Regions from separate parts of the Trichococcus shcherbakoviae genome, predicted to be linked through region 1. Evidence: a T-box and tRNA genes for the amino acid it is inferred to sense, from the RefSeq annotation. Region 1 holds a T-box; the other regions hold tRNA genes.
What was found. The T-box of region 1 lies ahead of tyrS (tyrosine--tRNA ligase). A T-box ahead of a tRNA ligase gene usually reads a tRNA of that ligase, here a tRNA-Tyr.

Region 1 (6,809 bases):
AGAAGAATAAGTAACTGTTTGGCCTGGTGCTGGAGCGTGGATGTATTGTCCGCCGCCTACGTAGATAGCTACGTGATAAGTCGCGCCTCTTGAACCCCAGAAAATCAAATCTCCCGCTTGTGCGGCTGATACAGCGATCTGCGTACCTGAGTTTTCTTGAGGAACTGTGTAGCCACCGATTTCGATGCCGTATGCTTCTCTGAAGACATAAGACGTGAAGCCTGAGCAGTCAAAGCCTGATGGTGTTTTTCCGCCCCATACATAAGGAACGCCGATGTATTTCGCAGCAATGGAAACAACATCGCCTGTTGGTGCTGATAACGCCGGTGTCACGACTGGTGCAGCCACAACGGGTGTGTTCACGACTGGTGCAGCTGGTGCAGCCGCTACAGGAGCAGACACAACTGGTGCACTCTCAACAACTGGTGCAGCTGCAACTGTTTGAGCAGGAGCTGCTGTCTCGGAACTTGCTACTGTGCTTGATGCAATGTCAACAGATGATGCAGCGGCAGAAGATTCTTCTGAACTTGCTTGTGCGATTGTTGCAGCTACAGTTGCTGCAGCAGCTTCAGCGGCAGCAATGGAAGCAGCCTCTGCGGCAGCGCGTTGGTCAGCCTCTTCTTTTTGCGCCAAGAACATTTCGCGGTCGGACTCAGCTGTTGCTTTTTCAGCAGCCAAAGCGGCAACTGCGCTCTCTTGTTCGATTCTCTTCACTTGCAGATCGCCTTTAAGTTGTTCCAACTCCATGGCCATTGCATTGATTTCATTTAAGTTATCTTCAGTTTTATTTTTCTTGTCCTCAACAGCTTTTTGATCCGCAACTTGCTGTTCTACCAATTCTTTATTGGCTGAAACCATTTTTGATACAACATCAATGCGGGATACTAAATCTGTGAAAGATTCCGATGCTACGATAAAGTTCAAGTAGTTTTCGTTTGAACCGTTCACTTGAACAGATCTTGCTTGCTCATCCAGTTGTTCTTCGCGTTGCGCGATGACAACTTGCAATTCGGCAATATCTTCTTGTAAAGCAACAATCTCATCTTGTGTCTTTACGCGGTTTGCCAATAGAGTCTCTGCTCTTTGTTCGGCTGCATCAACTTCTGCAGTGATTGCAGACAAGTTTTCTGCTGCTGTGTTTTGTTTGCTGTCCAAATCAGAAATTTTAGTTTCTTGCTGTTGGATTTTTGTTAAGATTTCATCTGCTTGAGCTGTAAAAGGCGTTACTATACTTGTTGCAAGGATCGTACCTGCTAATGCGATAGCCACTAATTTCTTCTTCAAGTCTAATTCCTCCACTTACATTCGATTGTCGTTAGTTATAATTCTTATATATCTTTTAACTTTTTATAGTTTTTCTTAAGATTCATCAACATAATGAATCATAACATAGTTTTTTTTCGTTTAACCCGGTTTCGTCAAGTTGTATCCTAACTGTAACATTTCTGTAAAATGACTCTCCTAATGTGTCCAAATCCGCGCCATCAGTAATATTTCATGCACCTTCCGACTTTGTAACATTCCTGTAGCATTACTTTTTTCGTTGTCACTGTTGACATCCGAAGTTTTACTGCGCTATACTTACGGCAATTAAACAATAAAAGAAAAAGCGATGAAAAAGACAGTAGAATCGGGATTTTGTCCTATAGAGAGTCAGCGGTTGGTGGAAGCTGATGCAAGCCTGGATTCGAATTACACTTTGGAGCTTTCTTATGCGTATAAGCGGCCGGCATACGATACATGTCAGAGTGGCAAAGTCTTTCCGATTCAGGATGATTCTGCAAGCTGGGTGGTACCACGATAACAATCGTCCCTGTTCAAACAAGAATTTTCTTGTCTGGACAGGGATTTTTTTGCATATAAATTTACGAGAAGAGGAATGAAGCACATGAATATCATAGACGAATTAGAATGGCGCGGCGCCATCAATCAACAAACGGACGCGGCAGGTTTGCGCAAATTAACGGAGGATGAGCAGATTGGCCTGTATTGCGGCGTTGACCCTACCGGCGACAGCCTGCATATCGGACATCTGATTCCCTTCATAGTATTGAAGAGATTCCAATTGGCAGGACACAAGCCCGTTATCCTGATCGGCGGCGCGACCGGATCGATAGGCGATCCAAGCGGAAAGAGCGAAGAAAGGGTTCTGCAATCGATGGATCAAGTCGTCGAGAATGCAAATGCTTTGACCTCTCAAATGAAGAAACTGTTTCTATCGGACAGTTCGGCTGACATCCGCCTCGTCAACAATTACGACTGGACGAAAGATTTGACACTGTTGGATTTCCTGCGCGACTTCGGCAAGAACTTCAACATCAATACGATGTTGGCGAAAGATATCGTAGCCAGCCGTCTGGACACCGGCATTTCCTTCACGGAATTCACTTACCAAATTCTCCAGTCCATGGACTTCCTGCACCTATTCCAGAATGAGGGCGTCAACCTTCAGATCGGCGGCCAAGATCAATGGGGCAACATCACTGCCGGTTTGGACCTGATCCGTAAAAAAGAAGGCGCGGAAGCAAAAGCTTTCGGTTTGACGATTCCTTTGATGTTGAAGGCGGACGGCACGAAATTCGGCAAAACTGCCGGCGGTGCTGTCTGGTTGGACCCGAAAAAAACAACGCCTTACGAGTTCTACCAATTCTGGGTGAACCAGGACGACCGCGATGTCATCAAATACCTGAAGTATTTCACTTTCCTTTCGAAGGAAGAGATCGATGCCCTGACTGAAAAAGTGGAAACAGAGCCGCACAAACGCGAAGCTCAAAAAGTTTTGGCATCCGAAATGACACGCTTCGTCCACAGCGAACAAGCTCTGGCGGACGCTCTAAAGATCACCGAAGCCCTGTTTACCGGTGAAGTGAAGGAATTGACCGCCGATGAAATCGCTGAAGGATTCAAAAATATGCCTACTTTCGAGTCCGACCTGAAAGAGCAGGAATTAGTCACTTGGCTGGTCGATCTCGGCATCGAACCGTCACGCCGCCAGTCACGCGAAGATATCCAAAACGGCGCCATCTCCATCAACGGCGATAAAGTCACGGATCTGGAATTCATCATCACTGCCGAAAATTCTTTCGAAGGCCGCTTTATCCTCGTGCGCCGAGGCAAAAAGAAATATTTCTTGGTAAAGTTGGTGGCTTGATATGACAACCCCGCAACTATTTTCGCGCGAAGCCGCACTCCGGTTGGAGCCGGTCGAAAGCATGGAGCAGATCAATGAACTTTCCCGTTTGGCCGACATCATCTGGCATGAGTACTATCTGCCGATCCTCGGTCCGGACCAAGTGACCTATATGTTGGAGAATATCCAATCCAGAGCGAACTTGGAAGAGGATATCGAAACAGGCAAATTGGATTATTTCCTCATCAAAAGCGAGGGCCAATCCGCCGGGTATCTGGCTATCCAGTTGCAGGACGACAAACTGTTCATCAGCAAGCTTTATCTGCTGCAGGAAGCCCGCGGAAAAGGCTATGCCTATCAAATTATGCAAAAAATGGTCGATTTGGCTAGCAAGGAACAGAAAAAAGTCCTTGAGCTTACCGTCAACAAATACAACGAAGGTTCGATCGCATTCTACGAAAAATACGGTTTTGTGCGAACGGAATCCATCGTCTCCCCCATCGGAGGCGGCTTCGTGATGGACGACTACGTCTACCAATATCCGCTCAAACCGGAACAATAAACAACCTAAATAGAGGACAGCCAAGCAAATGCTCAGCTGCCCTCTATTTTTTCCATTTTCTAATTCGACCACTCTTTCGGGCTCCACATCCGCCCGTCCAGTTCGCCTTCCATCTGTTCCATCCGTTGATGCTGTTCTTGGAAGAGTTTTTTCGTTTCTTGGAAGAGTGCTTTTTGCCGGTAATCCTTGCTCGCTTCCACTAAATGATCCAGCTGTTCCTGCACCCAATTTTCAGTTTCCATTGTCGTCCCCCGCTTTACCTTTACCCAAGCTGATTGCCTTCCATCTGTGCCAACGTCCACGCCAGATCATTCAAGTGCTCGCGGTTGTCCTTCAAAACGGCAAGCAGATGCTCCACCAGTTGCTGATCCGCTTCGGAAAGTCCCGCTTTCCCGAGCGACTGTAGCTGGAGTTTGAACCAATTTTCCGTTGCCGTCAGACTGGCATCGTTTTCTTTGGACAAATATTGCTGATAGCTGATCAGCAATTCTTTCTTCTTGCTGACGCTCAGATAATCGAATTTCGAAACGACGTTCGTCGGCAAGTACACCATGCCGCATTTCCTTGCCATCGCCTGAAACGGCCGGGTCAGTTCCGAAATCGTGAATCCTTCCCTGCCCCCCGCTTGGTATTCGCGTTCATTCACACCCAGGGCCAGAACGAGACCGAATTCTTTCCCCGACAGCCTGCTGCCTTCAGCTCCATAAGCGAAACCTTCAGTCAGCACGACATCCTGCCATTGCTTCAATAAAGCAGGCGAACTGTACCAATAGAACGGGAATTGGAAAATGATGCGGTCATACTGGAGCAATTGCTGTTGCTCGGCCTCCCGATCAATCTGCCCATCCGGATAAACCGATTCGAGATGGTGCCACGTCACCCCTTCAGCCGGAAGACTTTCCCACAGAAACCTTTGCGCATTCGAATCAGCCAGCGTCGGGTGGCTGACTATGATTAATGTTTGCATCCTTTCACCTCATTCACTCAATAGTTCTTCATCCGAATCATAACAAGCTGCCGGCCAGAGTTCAAGTTGCACGCTCACTCATCGCGAAACCAACAAAAAATCCCTTCCTCCGCCACCCGGATGATCCGGAAGCAAAGAAAGGGACAGCTTTTAGCTTGTGGAAAAGTATACTATTTTTAACTTTATCTTGCATCACCACAGGTGTTCCATACATTCCCAACGTGTTTCATGCATATTAAAAGATGTCCAGCGGGCCAAACCTGCCTCTCGGAAATTAGATAAATCTGACCCATTGCGCTCTACGATGCTCATTCAGGGGCAGATTTCCTAAATTTCTTTCGAGGCAGAGCGTGGTTTGTCCCGCTTTTCTTATAGGTTTGCAGTAATGTTCAGCGCTTGTTCCTGCGCTTTCAGGCATAATTCCTGCGCCTTGAAGATGTGTTCTTGCGTCATCGCATTTTCGGTGCGGTTGATGCAGTCCAAAATCATTTCTCCGAAGAACGGGAAGCCGACTTCACCAGTCAAGGAGTAGTGCTCCTCGCCGTCCTTCGTCACCAGGAAGAGGTGATCGCCGGTCTGCTCAGTCGCCACGTTGATGTATTTGCGGATTTCGATGGTTCCTTCCGTTCCGGTGATGAATGTACGGCCGTCACCCCATGTTCCGAGTCCATCCGGTGTGAACCAATCGACTTTGAAGATGAAGGTTGCGCCATTATCGCCGACCAGCGTGGCATCGCCGTAGTCCTCCAATTCAGGCGTATCCGGGTTGTTGTAGTTTCCGACCTTGCTGTGGAGAACTTTTGCATCCACATTCCCTGTATAATGGAGGAATTGCTCAATTTGGTGGCTGCCGATGTCGGCTAAAATGCCGCCGTATTGTTCTTTTTTGAAGAACCAATCCGGACGTTTTTCCTTGTCGAGGCGGTGCGGCCCAAAGCCTGTCACTTGGATGACGCGGCCGATCCTACCCTCTTCTATTAATTGGCCGGCAAATACGGCGCCTTCCACATGCAGCCTTTCGCTGAAGTAGACCCAATATTTCTTGCCGGTTTCAGCAACGACTTTTTTAGTCTCTTCCAGTTGTTCAAGTGTTGTGAAGCCGGTCTTGTCGGTGAAGTAGTCTTTCCCGGCCTGCATGACACGGTTTCCCAGAGCGCTGCGCAAATTAGGCACTGCCGCCGCTGCGACCAATTGGATCTCCGGATCTTCCAGGATTTGCTCCAGCGAGTCAGCGACCGCCACATCCGGAAAAGATTCCAAGTAATTCGCTAGCTTTTCCGCATCGGGATCGTACACATATTTGATTGTGGCACCGGCTTCGATCAAGCCGTTCGTCATGCCGTTGATGTGCCCGTGATCCAGTGCCGTTATGCCGACATTGAACGCTCCCGGTTCCACGACCTTATTGATTTTCCCTTTCGGCGCATAATTCATTCCATCTTTACTGCCCATTTGTAAATCCTCCTTGTCTGATAAGAAAAGGTTCGAAGAGAATAATCTCCGAACCTCGTGTTGTTATGTTTAGAACAATTCTCCGTAGCCCAATTCCAATAGATATTCACGAGAAATTTTCAAGCTTTCGAACGGATCCACGCCATAAGTGTCGTCTTGCTCCACCAATAGGTAGCGCGCGCCCGATGCGATGCTTTCTTCGATGATTGCTTTCAACGGCAGGCTACCTGTCCCCAATTCAGCAAATTGAATTGTATTTGTGAAGTAGTCCATGAATTTGGCAACATCCCCCGTGTACAAAGCATCGAAGCCGTCCTGTGGGATTTCAGAGATTCGGTAGTCTTTCAAATGGATCAATTCCACTTTACCTTTGTAGTCTTTGATGACTTCAAGTGGATTTGCGCCTCCGCGCTGCACCCAGTGAACATCCAATTCAAACCCTAGTAATGGAGCTTTTTCGCGTATGATGTCCAGCAGGAATTTACCGTCATATTTGCGGAATTCGATGTGGTGGTTATGATAATACAAAGTGATGCCGTCTTCTTTCAGTTTTTGCGTCACTTCATTGACATCATGACAGAATTCCAAAACTTTATCCAAGCTGGCCATCGCATCGATCGGCAACATGCCGATGCGCAACAGATCCGTTCCCACGGCTTTGCAATCCGCTACGATTTTGTCATAGTGCGTTGTCAAAG
Region 2 (6,809 bases), 390 kb from region 1:
CGCTTTCAGCTTTCTTCCGGAGCGACTTCATTCAGGCAATTCAGCGCCGTCAATGTCCGCGGATACCCGATGAACGGCAACAATACTGTGATTGTATCCAATAACTTTTGCTTATCATTGCCGATGCGGAGGTTGTTGCGGATATGTCCCTTCATTTGCGGCTCAGCTCCGCCCATCGAAGCCAGCATGGTAAAGATCAGCAGTTCCCGTTCCTGGATCGATAACCCGCTGCGCGTAAAGAAATCGCCGAAACAGTTATCCGCCAAAAAAGTGGCAAAATGCTTCTGGTTCTGCGGCATCGTGTCCAACATTTTATCCACAGTGTTCCCCGCAGCTTCGCGGACAATTTCCAATCCCTTCTCAAAACGGTTTTCGACAGTCGTTGTGGATTGGCCCTCCAACGGCAGCGTAATCCCTCTTTCCTCCAACACTTCATTTGCCGCATGCAGGAAATCGAACACTTTCCCCAAGCCGGCATAAGGGACGGCCTGATAGACGATCTCCTTCAGCTCTATCGGCGTGACGGCTACATTCAAAGAACCCTTCGCCATCGCTTTGAACTCGTTCACGCATTGCATGGCGATCAAAGCAGCCAACAGCACTTTCTGCCTTTCCTTCACATCCAAACTGGTGCATTGCAGCACTTCATCAAACGCGAAATTATCAAAAACTTCAATAAATTCCGGATCCTTTTCAGCCAATATCGACACGTGCCCGGGAAACAGTTCATCATGGTTCTTTTTGGCAGTTTCGCTCATTTTCATCTTCCATTCCTCCTATTTCATATTTTTGTTACCCCCAGTTTAAATCCTGAAGTGGACTCCAAGTCAACCGTTACAGCAGCTATTGAATAATATTTTTTTATTCGGCATAAAACACTTGTCTTGGAGTTTACTCCAACACTTACACTAGGGTTATTATAAAAATAAAACATTTGGAGGCGCTATCATGGAATATTTAAAATTAGGGAATACCGGTATGGAAGTCTCAAAACTCTGTCTGGGTTGCATGGGCTTCGGGGAAACGGAACGCGGTCGGGAAAAATGGTCGATAGGTGAAGCGGAAAGCCGCGAAGTCATCAAAAAAGCTTTGGACTCCGGAATCAATTTCTTCGATACTGCAAACTTGTACTCAGCTGGATCCAGCGAAGAGATCGTAGGCAAGGCTTTGAAGGATTTCGCCAACCGCGATGAAATCGTCTTGGCTTCCAAATTATATTTCCCGATGTTCGACGGACCGAATGCGAAAGGCTTGTCACGCAAAAGCATCTTCGCCGAAATCGATCACTCTTTGAAAAGATTGCAGACCAATTATCTGGACCTGTACATCATCCACCGCTGGGATTACGGCACACCTATCGAAGAGACGATGGAAGCACTGCACGATTTGGTGAAAATGGGGAAAGTGCGTTATATCGGAGCCTCTTCCATGCATGCTTGGCAATTTGCCAAAGCCCAATTCATCGCCGAGAAGAACGGCTGGACGAAATTTGTTTCCATGCAGAACCTGTACAATCTTCTCTACCGGGAAGAAGAACGCGAAATGATCCCTTTACTGCAGGACCAAAAAGTGGCGATGACGCCTTGGAGCCCGTTGGCGGGAGGAAGATTGACGAGGGATATCGGTGCCGTCACAGCCCGCACCAGCCAATCCGTACAAGCTGATCTGCCTGCTTACGTTGTGGCTTCCAACAATGAAGTCATCTCGAGGGTCCATAAATTAGCGGACGAGCGCGGCATCACCCGCGGACAAGTCGCGACAGCTTGGATGCTGAGCAAAGACTACGTCACCTCCCCACTGATCGGCGCGACGAAAGTGAAATATCTGGATGATGCCTTGGGTGCATTCGAAATTGCATTGAGCGCAGCAGAGATCAAGTACTTGGAAGAAGCTTATGTTCCGAGGAATATCTCAGGGTACAGATAGGGAATTTTATCAATACAAAAAACAACGCCCAGAGAGATCAGCTTTCTGGGCGTTATTGCTTTATGCTGATTGTCTGATTGAAATTCAAGTACATTTTATTTTACACTTCTAAAGGAAGTTCCCCGTCGGAAATGCTGATAAATAATGGGTGTTCATTATATCTATCATTGGGATAATGAAGCGAGAAATTCCAAGTGCCGTCCATCTTTTGAAAAATCATACCATGACCGCCATTTTCAATGAGGAGCTTGCTTTCATGTTTCCAGGGCCCTTGAATTTTTCCAGATTCAGAATAGGCCACACCTACTGAATAACCTTTCCCCGCCCAACTGGACCACAACATTACTAAATTGCTATTTTTTGCTTTGAATAAACTTGGGCCATCGGAAAAATATGCTTCGCCATCAATACCAAATTCAGACTTAGCGAATGGAACTGGAAGTGCCCACTTTGCATCGTTAGCAGCGAATAGTTTAAAAGGATCTCCAATAGTGGATTCCCAATCATCGGAGAGTTGGATGGCGCACATATCGCCAGTTATTGTATCCTGCAACGTATTCGAATAAACCAAATACCCATATCCATGCTCTTCATAAATCGTTCCATCAATACATTCTCGATCTGAGGAGGTCAATTGGGAACAATAATGAAAGGGACCTAATGGCGAATCAGCTTTTAATAGATTCACTGATTTCTTTCTGTTTTCTGCTCCTAATGTAGCTACCAGATAGAAACTCCCCTCTTTGTGATAGCATTCGGGTGCCCAATAACTTTGATCTGCCCAGAAATTCTCTTCTTTACGGAATATTTCAAAGGGCCCTTCCCAATTGTCTAAATCAGCACTGACGTAGCAATCAAATCCATCCATTTCACCCCAACAACTTTTACTCCGTGTTTCGTAAAGATAATATTTGTCTTCATGCAACAAAACATAAGGGTCTCTGATGATAATCTCTTCAGTTTTCATGTGTGGCCTTCCTTCATACAGATTTAAGTATCCGATAAAATTCATCTTTGATGCTCCATATACAATCAATCGATATACTTATATTGTAATCGCATTCAACTCATGTGATAATGTTTATTTTAGAGGATAATCCGACAAAATTAGTCATTATTCGTTACAGAAGTTAAGAAATGAGTGATCTGCGGTGAAGAAAAGTATTTACACACCTTATTGTTTTGTTCAAGATTATTTGACTGAGTATTTTTTAGAGTTTGAAAAGAATACGGAAGTTGTTAAAGCAATTCAATCTATATATATGGCAAATAAAACATCTACAATTCCGTTTACACCAGATTTTTCTAGTTGGGACGTATCCGATAGCGAGCAGTTAGTGCATATTTTTTCAGAAAACACTATTGATATCTCGCCGATCATCCGTGATCCAAAAAGATTGACAACAAATGTATCTGAGGACTACTTCATTTTCTCTGACAGGGATGCAAAAATATTGCTTCATTTTTATAATGAAGCAGCTCACACTCATAGTCATAATTATTTCGAAATAAACTATGTTTTAAAAGGTAGTATGAAATTTGAATGTGTCGGAGAAACCAGAACAATGAGTGAAGGCGAACTGTGTATCATTGCTCCCGAAACAAACCACACTATAGAAGCAGATGATCAAAGTATCATAATCTGTATAGTAATCAAAAAAAGTACATTCCACACTTCATTTTTTGATATCTTACGTTATGATAGCCTACTGTCTCAATTCTTTCACAATAGTTTATACACTTCCAATAAAAATTACTTGCTGTTTATAGTTCCTCCTAGTGAGAAATTTTGCGAGATCATCAAGAATATTTTTATTGAATCCCACTCCAATGAACCGAATGCAAATGCCGTTTGCTGCAGCTACATCAATATATTTTTGAATGAAGTGTTACGAAATTTTAGCAATACCTATTTGTACTTCAAACCAACAAACACGATTTCATCGCAAATCACCCCCATATTGGCATACATTAAAAATAACTACCAATCGGTATCGTTGCAATTTCTAGCTGAAAAATTCAACTATGATGCGGCATACTTAGGCAAACAGATAAAAAGATTGACGGGATCTTCCTATAATGAAATTGTAAACAAGTATAAAGTGGATAATGCAGTGCTATTACTGAAGTATTCTGAGAAAAAAATATCAGAAATTAGCGAATCCGTCGGATACAACTCTACTGACCATTTCTCTCGCTGTTTCAAAGATGAATTTAATCTTTCACCCATACAATACCGAAAAAAAATACAATCAAATTTTGAAAATGATGATTACTCTCATTAAAGTACAAAAAAAAGATACATCAAACGTCCGAAAACGTTGATGTATCAAATATACCGGCGGCCGGGGTCGAACCGGCACGCCCTTGCGGGCACTGGATTTTGAGTCCAGCGCGTCTGCCAATTCCGCCACGCCGGCATGATATGAAGAATGCAATTTTCCATCTTACTCATGGAAAGGCGGTAACCGGATTTGAACCGGTGATAGAGGTTTTGCAGACCTGTGCCTTACCACTTGGCTATACCGCCGAGGTGTTACTATTTAAAAAAACTGGGCTAGCTGGATTCGAACCAACGAATGACAGAGTCAAAGTCTGTTGCCTTACCGCTTGGCGATAGCCCAATAAGAGGGCGACTGATGGGAATTGAACCCACGAATGCCGGATCCACAAACCGGTGCGTTAACCACTTCGCCACAATCGCCATAATATAATGTTGATACAGGGGTAGTAGGACTTGAACCCACACCGACGGTTTTGGAGACCGTTGTTCTACCTTTAAACTATACCCCTATTCAGAGTAAGCTTTTAAAAAATGGAGGGAGGCAGATTCGAACTGCCGAACCCGAAAGAGCGGATTTACAGTCCGCCGCGTTTAGCCACTTCGCTATCCCTCCATCATATAAAAAATGGTCCGAGACGGATTCGAACCGCCGACACCTTGAGCTTCAATCAAGTGCTCTACCAACTGAGCTATCAGACCAAAATATTAAGAAAAGCGGAACGGGTTCATTCAGCCTGAAAGAATTTTAGGAAATCGTTCCGTATGAGCATCGTAGATCACAATAGGTACGATTTATCTAAATTCCGAAGGGCTAACCCGTGAAGCTAGACATCTTGTAAGAAGTATAGCACACTTTTCAGAAAGTAAAACGGCTCCGACGGGATTTGAACCCGCGATCTCCTGCGTGACAGGCAGGCATGTTGACCCCTACACCACGGAACCAATGGAGGTTGACGGGATCGAACCGCCGACATTCTGCTTGTAAGGCAGACGCTCTCCCAGCTGAGCTAAACCTCCATAATGCTGGAAACAATGATCCGTACGGGAATCGAACCCGTGTTACCGCCGTGAAAGGGCGGTGTCTTAACCGCTTGACCAACGGACCATAAGGTTGAAAATATTATTAAGATGAAGATTGATTGGATGGAGCTGAGCTCCATTCATATCCTGTCCGCTAAGCAGCTAGCGCCGCAACAGTTAGGATGATGATCCGTACGGGAATCGAACCCGTGTTACCGCCGTGAAAGGGCGGTGTCTTAACCGCTTGACCAACGGACCGTAAGGTTGAAAATATTGTTAAGATGGAGATTGATTGATTGGAACTGACGTCCATTGGTATCCTGTCAGTTAAACAGCTAGCGCCGCAACAGTTAGGATGATGATCCGTACGGGAATCGAACCCGTGTTACCGCCGTGAAAGGGCGGTGTCTTAACCGCTTGACCAACGGACCATAAGATTGAAAATAAATAATGCAATGGAGGTTGACGGGATCGAACCGCCGACATTCTGCTTGTAAGGCAGACGCTCTCCCAGCTGAGCTAAACCTCCATAATACTGGAAATAATGATCCGTACGGGAATCGAACCCGTGTTACCGCCGTGAAAGGGCGGTGTCTTAACCGCTTGACCAACGGACCATGCTTTTATTCTTTGCGATAAAGCTACGGAGAAGGAGGGATTTGAACCCTCGCGCCGCGTTAACGACCTACACCCTTAGCAGGGGCGCCTCTTCAGCCACTTGAGTACTTCCCCTTAAAAGAGAACTCCACTATCTGTATGCTTTATCAATGGGCCTAAATGGACTCGAACCATCGACCTCACGCTTATCAGGCGTGCGCTCTAACCAGCTGAGCTATAGGCCCTTCTTAAAAAAAGCGGGTGAGGAGAATCGAACTCCCGACATCAGCTTGGAAGGCTGGGGTTTTACCACTAAACTACACCCGCATGGCGGCTCCGACGGGATTTGAACCCGCGATCTCCTGCGTGACAGGCAGGCATGTTGACCCCTACACCACGGAACCATGCGTTAAAAAGAAAACAATTGCGGGGACAGGACTTGAACCTGTGACCTCCGGGTTATGAGCCCGGCGAGCTGCCAACTGCTCCACCCCGCGATAATAAGGAAACACTGTGAGCTTACGCTCAAGTGTTTCATGTCTGTAATGTCGCTAAAGCGCCAACAGCCATGACAATACAATGGCCTGAGGCCACTAAAGGAGGATAAGGGATTCGAACCCTTGCGCGCTTTTACACGCCTGACGGTTTTCAAGACCGTTCCCTTCAGCCGGACTTGGGTAATCCTCCATAAGCTGATAAGTTTTTCATGGACCTTGCAGGACTCGAACCTGCGACCGGACGGTTATGAGCCGTCTGCTCTAACCAACTGAGCTAAAGGTCCGAAGCAAGGTATAATAGCGGCGAAGGGGGTCGAACCCATGACCTTCCGGGTATGAACCGGATGCTCTAGCCATCTGAGCTACACCGCCAAAATGAAAAATGGAGCCTAGCGGGATCGAACCGCTGACCTCCTGCGTGCAAGGCAGGCGCTCTCCCAGCTGAGCTAAGGCCCCGTGAAGATTTTTAAATCGGGAAGACAGGA
Region 3 (6,809 bases), 1.4 Mb from region 1:
AGTTCTCCGTAGAATTCCAAGCCTTTTTCATTCGGTGTCTCCTCATCGCCTAACGGGAAAATTCGGCTCCAAGCGATTGAAAAGCGGTAGGCTTTGAAGCCCATTTCAGCGAATAAGGCTATATCTTCCTTGAAACGATGGTAGTGATCGATTCCGACATGGTTCGGATAACCATATTTTTCCTTGTCGATCGTCCAGTCGAATTCCTGCGAATTCAAGATGGCGAAACGCTGCTTCCCGCCCGGCATCGCATCCGCAACGGACGGCCCTTTCCCGTCTGCATCGAAAGCTCCTTCACACTGATTTGCGGCAGTCGCACCGCCCCAAAGAAAATCCTTTTTGAAACTCATCATAATTGCCCCCTTTTTTTCATTCGTTCAACTGACTCAACTCTACCACTTAACCTTGACTTTAAGTCAACAGGAAACAGGAAATTTTATCCATTTGAAAATTTTGCTTGACTTAACCTTAACTTTAAGTTGTAAGCTTTGCCTATAAAACAAATTATGCCAAGCAGAGGTGAAAAAAATGAATATTTCAGAAGCAGCAGAAAAATCAGGGCTGACCGCGGTGACCTTGCGTTATTACGAACGGATCGGCTTGATCCCGCCGGTTACAAGAGGAAACGGCAGCGTCCGGTTATATCAAGAATCCGATCTCGGGTGGATCAATTTCATCAAATGCATGCGCAATGCCGGTCTGTCGATCGAATCCTTGATCGAATACACAGCCCTATTCGACAAGGGAACGGAAACCGTCGTTGCCAGGAAGGAAATCCTGATAGAAGAACAGAAAAAAATGGAAGAACGTTACAACGAACTAGGAAAAACACTGGAAATACTGAACAAGAAAATAGAACACTACGAGCAGGAACATTCTTGAGAACTGCACACACAACCAAAAGGAGCGATTTTGATTTGAATACACTACAGACAACAATCATAGACAAAGTGAACAGTCCCGCAGACGTTAAGACACTGAACCTCGTTGAGATGGAACAATTGGCTGGAGAAATCCGCACCTTGGTCCTGAACAAAGTCAGCCAGGTCAGCGGCCATGTCGGACCCAACTTGGGTGTCGCCGAATTGACGATCGCTTTTCATCATGTTTTCGATTCGCCAAAGGACAAGATTGTCTGGGATGTTTCCCATCAGTCCTACCCTCACAAAATTCTGACAGGCCGCAAACACGGCTTCGTCGACAAAGAGAACTTCGATTCCGTCACAGGCTACACTTCCCAGCATGAAAGCGAACATGACTTCTTCACTGTGGGGCATACTTCCACGTCCATCAGTCTCGCTGTCGGCATGGCAAAAGCGCGGGACCTGAAGAAGGAAACGGGAAATGTCGTTGCCTTGATCGGTGACGGTTCCCTGAGCGGTGGGCTCGCCTTCGAAGGCCTGAACAACGCGGCAGAATTGGGGGCCAATCTTATTATCATCGTCAACGACAATGAAATGTCAATCGATGAGAATTTCGGCGGCCTCTACCGTTCGTTGGCCGAGCTGCGCGCGACAAATGGGGAAGCAGCCAACAATCCGTTCAGAGCACTGGGCTTTGATTACCGCTACCTCGAGGAAGGAAATGATTTGGCAAAATTGATCGAAACCTTCCAGTCTATCAAAGACATCGATCATCCGATCGTGCTCCATGTCCACACCGAAAAAGGCCACGGCTACGAAAAAGCCACTCAGGAAAAAACGAACTACCATTGGCGTTCACCTTTCAACCTGGAAACAGGCGAAAGCCTAGGATCGGCTAGCGGGGAATCCTACAATTCCATCATCATGGATCATCTGATCAAAAAGGTCGATGAGGATGAAATGAAACTGGCTGCCATCAATGCGGCCATCCCGGGAATGTTCGGCCTGAAAGCCTTCCAAGCCGCGCATCCGGAGCATTATTTCGATGTCGGCATCGCCGAAGGCCACTCGATCACATTCGCCGCAGGACTGGCTTCCCAAGGCGTCAAACCGGTCGTTTTCCACTCGAGCACCTTCCTGCAGCGAGCCTATGACCAGTTGTCGCACGATCTGGCCATCAATGAATTGCCGGCCGTACTGATCATCAGCGGCGGGAAGATCTCAAGCGGGGCGGTGACGCATAACGGACTGTTCGACATTCCATTGATCAAGAGCATCCCTAATTTCAACTATCTTGCGCCGACAAGCAAGGAAGAACTGCTTGCGATGCTGGATTGGGCGCTGCAACAGGAAAAAGGGCCGATTGCCATCCGATTGCCGAACGGACCGGTCGTCTCCAGAGAAAATACACTGGCTGACTTCCAATCGCCAACTTATGAAATAATCCGCAAAGGCAAAAAAGTTGCAGTCTTGGCGCTCAGTTCTTTCCTTTCTCTCGGCGAACGAGTCGCTGAGCAAATGAAGGCTGCAACCGGTGAGGACATCACCGTGATCAATCCGCGCTCCATCACCGAGGTCGATGCAGATACGCTGAAGGAACTGGAAGCCACCCATGACTTGGTCGTCACGCTCGAGGACGGTTCATTGGCTGGTGGCTTCGGTGAGCAGATTGCTTCTTTCTATGGTGCTTCTGCTGTCAAAGTTTTGAATTTCGGCGCGAAAAAAGAATTTACCGACAATGTTCCGCTCGAAACGCTTTATGAGCAGTTCCATCTGACGCCTGAATTGATTGTAAAAGACATCTTGGACACATTGGCCTAGGCTGATTTTGTTGGCATAATGAGAAAACCATCCAAGCGGACGTTTAACTGTCCGCTTGGATGGTTTTTGTTTTATCGAAAATCATTCTGTTCGGTTACCGGATCTTCAGTCGGAACAAAAATCACCTCAATGGGCCAGGGTCTCTTCAGAATCCCGCAGCGTGCCTTCGAAGCTTTTGATTTTTCCGTTCAGCCTCTCGATCGTTTCACTGATTTCCTTCTGTTTGGCAATCAGTTGATCTCTTTCCCTGATCAAAATATTTTTGCGCGCTTCATCGGACTGCTCCCCATTTCTGAACAAGGTCGTATATTCAATCAGCGACTCGACCGACATCCCGGCACTGCGCATGCATTTAATAAAATCAATCCAACCAAGATCGTCCTTTTGGTAATCCCGTACACCGCCATTTTTGCGGGTAACTGGCGGGATCAGGCCCTCACTTTCATAATAACGCAGTGTTGCAGCTGTGAGCCCGGAAATTTTTGCAGCTTCAGAGATATTCATATGCTATCACCCTTTCTCTCGAATACAGTATACAACAAATGGAAAAGAGTAGCGCCAACAGAAGTCTGTCTGGGTATTCCATATCCACTTGCGCGATTTCCACTCAGGTCAATTCCAAATAAAACGGAATGATGTCCATAAAAGTGTCGTCATCCATTTTAAAGCCACCCGGAATGGTCCCCAACTCTTTGAAGCCCAGCTTTTTATAAAGGCTGATCGCACCCTTATTGTTGGCGACTACAGCATTGAACTGCATGATACGGAATCCAGCCGCTTTAGCCATCTCCAACGAATGCACCACAAGATTTTCGCCAATGCGCTTCCCTCTTTGATCAGCTTTAACAGCGTAAGAGGCATTCGCAATGTGACCGCAACGTCCTATATTGTTGGGATGAAGAATATACAAACCAACTATCGCGCCATCTTCTTCCGCCACGCCGGTAAAAGACTGTTCCGCGAAAAAGGCTGCCGCTTCCTCCAATGATAAGCCGTTTTCTTGTGGAAAATACTGACCTTCCATGACGACATGATTCCAAATTTTGGTCATTTCCCCCAAATCATTTTCGCTATATTTTCTGACAACGATATCCATCACCCTACCCACTTTCGCATGTAAATTCACTGGTTATATTATAACCCAAACTACGATTCGCTATGCAAAAAAAATAAGCCTGCAACGATGAAATCATCGTTACAGGTTTATTTGTCTGATACCGGCGGCCGGGGTCGAACCGGCACGCCCTTGCGGGCACTGGATTTTGAGTCCAGCGCGTCTGCCAATTCCGCCACGCCGGCATGATAATAAATTAATTACGATAGATCACCTATCGGAAAGGCGGTAACCGGATTTGAACCGGTGATAGAGGTTTTGCAGACCTGTGCCTTACCACTTGGCTATACCGCCGAGATGTTGCTATTTGAAAAAAACTGGGCTAGCTGGATTCGAACCAACGAATGACAGAGTCAAAGTCTGTTGCCTTACCGCTTGGCGATAGCCCAATAAAGAGGGCGACCGATGGGAATTGAACCCACGAGTGCCGGATCCACAAACCGGTGCGTTAACCACTTCGCCACGATCGCCATGATATTAATTTAAAAAACAGGGGTAGTAGGACTTGAACCCACACTGACGGTTTTGGAGACCGTAGTTCTACCTTTAAACTATACCCCTATGGAACAAATTTGAAATTTAATCCAAAAAAAATGGAGGGAGGCAGATTCGAACTGCCGAACCCGAAAGAGCGGATTTACAGTCCGCCGCGTTTAGCCACTTCGCTATCCCTCCAACATATAAAAAATGGTCCGAGACGGATTCGAACCGCCGACACCTTGAGCTTCAATCAAGTGCTCTACCAACTGAGCTATCAGACCAAAATAAAATTTAAAAAACGGCTCCGACGGGATTTGAACCCGCGATCTCCTGCGTGACAGGCAGGCATGTTGACCCCTACACCACGGAACCAATGGAGGTTGACGGGATCGAACCGCCGACATTCTGCTTGTAAGGCAGACGCTCTCCCAGCTGAGCTAAACCTCCATAATGCTGGTAATAAATGATCCGTACGGGAATCGAACCCGTGTTACCGCCGTGAAAGGGCGGTGTCTTAACCGCTTGACCAACGGACCAAGATATTTATTATACTGGGAATACGGAGAGTAAGGGATTCGAACCCTTGAGACAGTTTAACCCGCCTACACGATTTCCAATCGTGCTCCTTCGGCCGCTCGGACAACTCTCCAAGTTCCGATAAAATCTTATTCATATCAAATGCATGAGACTAAACCGAAAAACTCCGCAAGTAGGACTCGAACCTACGACATCATGATTAACAGTCATGCGCTACTACCAACTGAGCTATTGCGGAAAAACAAAAAGCGCGGCAACGTCCTACTCTCACAAAGGGAAACCCTTCACTACAATCGGCGCTAAGAAGCTTAACTTCTGTGTTCGAGATGGGAACAGGTGTGACCTTCTTGCCATCGTCACCGCACATTTTTCAAGAGAACGTTGTTCTCTCAAAACTGAATCTACAAAATTAAAGGGAACCCGAAAACACCGCTTGAGTTTTCTTCTTTTTAAAAATTGGTTAAGTCCTCGACCGATTAGTATTGGTCCGCTCCATACATCGCTGTACTTCCACTCCCAACCTATCTACCTGATCATCTCTCAGGGGTCTTACTCACTTAAAGTGATGGGAAATCTCATCTTGAGGGGGGCTTCACGCTTAGATGCTTTCAGCGTTTATCCCGTCCACACATAGCTACCCAGCGATGCTCTTGGCAGAACAACTGGTACACCAGCGGTGTGTCCATCCCGGTCCTCTCGTACTAAGGACAGCTCCTCTCAAATTTCCAACGCCCGCGACGGATAGGGACCGAACTGTCTCACGACGTTCTGAACCCAGCTCGCGTACCGCTTTAATGGGCGAACAGCCCAACCCTTGGGACCGACTACAGCCCCAGGATGCGATGAGCCGACATCGAGGTGCCAAACCTCCCCGTCGATGTGAACTCTTGGGGGAGATAAGCCTGTTATCCCCAGGGTAGCTTTTATCCGTTGAGCGATGGCCCTTCCATGCGGAACCACCGGATCACTAAGCCCGACTTTCGTCCCTGCTCGACTTGTAGGTCTCGCAGTCAAGCTCCCTTCTGCCTTTACACTCTACGAATGATTTCCAACCATTCTGAGGGAACCTTTGGGCGCCTCCGTTACATTTTTGGAGGCGACCGCCCCAGTCAAACTGCCCGTCTGACACTGTCTCCCTGCTCGCTAAGAGCAGCGGGTTAGAGTGGTCATATCACAAGGGTAGTATCCCACCGTTGCCTCCTCCGAGACTGGCGTCCCGGTATCATTGGCTCCTACCTATCCTGTACATGTGATACAAACACGCAATATCAAACTGCAGTAAAGCTCCATGGGGTCTTTCCGTCCTGTCGCGGGTAACCAGCATCTTCACTGGTACTATAATTTCACCGAGTCTCTCGTTGAGACAGTGCCCAAATCGTTACGCCTTTCGTGCGGGTCGGAACTTACCCGACAAGGAATTTCGCTACCTTAGGACCGTTATAGTTACGGCCGCCGTTTACTGGGGCTTCAATTCAAAGCTTCGCTTGCGCTAACCTCTCCTCTTAACCTTCCAGCACCGGGCAGGCGTCAGCCCCTATACGTCATCTTTCGATTTTGCAGAGACCTGTGTTTTTGATAAACAGTCGCTTGGGCCTATTCACTGCGGCTGACCTTGCGGTCAGCACCCCTTCTCCCGAAGTTACGGGGTCATTTTGCCGAGTTCCTTAACGAGAGTTCTCTCGCACACCTTAGGATTCTCTCCTCAACTACCTGTGTCGGTTTGCGGTACGGGCAGTTACTTTCTCACTAGAAGCTTTTCTTGGCAGTGTGACATCAGGAACTTCGCTACTAAATTTCGCTCCCCATCACAACTTGTCCTTGAGAGAAAAAGCATTTCACTCGTTCTCAGACTTGTTGCTTGGACACACATTTCCGATCGTGTGCATTCCTTAGCCTCCTGCGTCCCTCCATCGCTCAAACAAAAGCAACTGGTACAGGAATATCAACCTGTTGTCCATCGCCTACGCCTATCGGCCTCAGCTTAGGTCCCGACT

Region 2: it encodes a tRNA-Tyr, which carries the amino acid that the T-box ahead of tyrS (tyrosine--tRNA ligase) is inferred to sense. The anticodon was not compared.
Region 3: it encodes a tRNA-Tyr, which carries the amino acid that the T-box ahead of tyrS (tyrosine--tRNA ligase) is inferred to sense. The anticodon was not compared.

What each region holds. Positions count from the first base shown of each region.
Region 1 is NZ_OY762653.1:993,323-1,000,131, forward strand. It holds gene ACKPBX_RS04595 (C40 family peptidase) at 1-1,284, opposite strand, end outside; T-box leader at 1,604-1,818, shown strand; gene tyrS (tyrosine--tRNA ligase) at 1,889-3,151, shown strand; gene ACKPBX_RS04605 (GNAT family N-acetyltransferase) at 3,153-3,692, shown strand; gene ACKPBX_RS04610 (hypothetical protein) at 3,752-3,934, opposite strand; gene ACKPBX_RS04615 (NAD(P)H-dependent oxidoreductase) at 3,955-4,659, opposite strand; gene ACKPBX_RS04620 (Gfo/Idh/MocA family protein) at 5,029-6,111, opposite strand; gene ACKPBX_RS04625 (sugar phosphate isomerase/epimerase family protein) at 6,181-6,809, opposite strand, start outside.
Region 2 is NZ_OY762653.1:1,387,433-1,394,241, forward strand. It holds gene ACKPBX_RS06465 (carboxymuconolactone decarboxylase family protein) at 6-764, opposite strand; gene ACKPBX_RS06470 (aldo/keto reductase) at 949-1,926, shown strand; gene ACKPBX_RS06475 (glycoside hydrolase family 43 protein) at 2,027-2,893, opposite strand; gene ACKPBX_RS06480 (helix-turn-helix domain-containing protein) at 3,078-4,211, shown strand; tRNA gene ACKPBX_RS06485 (tRNA-Leu) at 4,263-4,346, opposite strand; tRNA gene ACKPBX_RS06490 (tRNA-Cys) at 4,386-4,456, opposite strand; tRNA gene ACKPBX_RS06495 (tRNA-Gln) at 4,479-4,550, opposite strand; tRNA gene ACKPBX_RS06500 (tRNA-His) at 4,558-4,630, opposite strand; tRNA gene ACKPBX_RS06505 (tRNA-Trp) at 4,649-4,719, opposite strand; tRNA gene ACKPBX_RS06510 (tRNA-Tyr) at 4,743-4,823, opposite strand; tRNA gene ACKPBX_RS06515 (tRNA-Phe) at 4,837-4,909, opposite strand; tRNA gene ACKPBX_RS06520 (tRNA-Asp) at 5,080-5,152, opposite strand; tRNA gene ACKPBX_RS06525 (tRNA-Val) at 5,155-5,227, opposite strand; tRNA gene ACKPBX_RS06530 (tRNA-Glu) at 5,244-5,315, opposite strand; tRNA gene ACKPBX_RS06535 (tRNA-Glu) at 5,417-5,488, opposite strand; tRNA gene ACKPBX_RS06540 (tRNA-Glu) at 5,590-5,661, opposite strand; tRNA gene ACKPBX_RS06545 (tRNA-Val) at 5,687-5,759, opposite strand; tRNA gene ACKPBX_RS06550 (tRNA-Glu) at 5,776-5,847, opposite strand; tRNA gene ACKPBX_RS06555 (tRNA-Ser) at 5,875-5,962, opposite strand; tRNA gene ACKPBX_RS06560 (tRNA-Ile) at 5,999-6,072, opposite strand; tRNA gene ACKPBX_RS06565 (tRNA-Gly) at 6,084-6,154, opposite strand; tRNA gene ACKPBX_RS06570 (tRNA-Asp) at 6,156-6,231, opposite strand; tRNA gene ACKPBX_RS06575 (tRNA-Met) at 6,252-6,324, opposite strand; tRNA gene ACKPBX_RS06580 (tRNA-Ser) at 6,425-6,514, opposite strand; tRNA gene ACKPBX_RS06585 (tRNA-Ile) at 6,535-6,608, opposite strand; tRNA gene ACKPBX_RS06590 (tRNA-Met) at 6,623-6,696, opposite strand; tRNA gene ACKPBX_RS06595 (tRNA-Ala) at 6,708-6,780, opposite strand; tRNA gene ACKPBX_RS06600 (tRNA-Pro) at 6,796-6,809, opposite strand, start outside.
Region 3 is NZ_OY762653.1:2,531,554-2,538,362, reverse strand. It holds gene ACKPBX_RS12030 (glycoside hydrolase family 1 protein) at 1-353, opposite strand, end outside; gene ACKPBX_RS12025 (MerR family transcriptional regulator) at 529-882, shown strand; gene ACKPBX_RS12020 (1-deoxy-D-xylulose-5-phosphate synthase) at 993-2,684, shown strand; gene ACKPBX_RS12015 (MerR family transcriptional regulator) at 2,811-3,188, opposite strand; gene ACKPBX_RS12010 (GNAT family N-acetyltransferase) at 3,292-3,780, opposite strand; tRNA gene ACKPBX_RS12005 (tRNA-Leu) at 3,900-3,983, opposite strand; tRNA gene ACKPBX_RS12000 (tRNA-Cys) at 4,022-4,092, opposite strand; tRNA gene ACKPBX_RS11995 (tRNA-Gln) at 4,116-4,187, opposite strand; tRNA gene ACKPBX_RS11990 (tRNA-His) at 4,196-4,268, opposite strand; tRNA gene ACKPBX_RS11985 (tRNA-Trp) at 4,289-4,359, opposite strand; tRNA gene ACKPBX_RS11980 (tRNA-Tyr) at 4,393-4,473, opposite strand; tRNA gene ACKPBX_RS11975 (tRNA-Phe) at 4,487-4,559, opposite strand; tRNA gene ACKPBX_RS11970 (tRNA-Asp) at 4,578-4,650, opposite strand; tRNA gene ACKPBX_RS11965 (tRNA-Val) at 4,653-4,725, opposite strand; tRNA gene ACKPBX_RS11960 (tRNA-Glu) at 4,743-4,814, opposite strand; tRNA gene ACKPBX_RS11955 (tRNA-Ser) at 4,839-4,927, opposite strand; tRNA gene ACKPBX_RS11950 (tRNA-Asn) at 4,980-5,053, opposite strand; rRNA gene rrf (5S ribosomal RNA) at 5,064-5,179, opposite strand; rRNA gene ACKPBX_RS11940 (23S ribosomal RNA) at 5,272-6,809, opposite strand, start outside.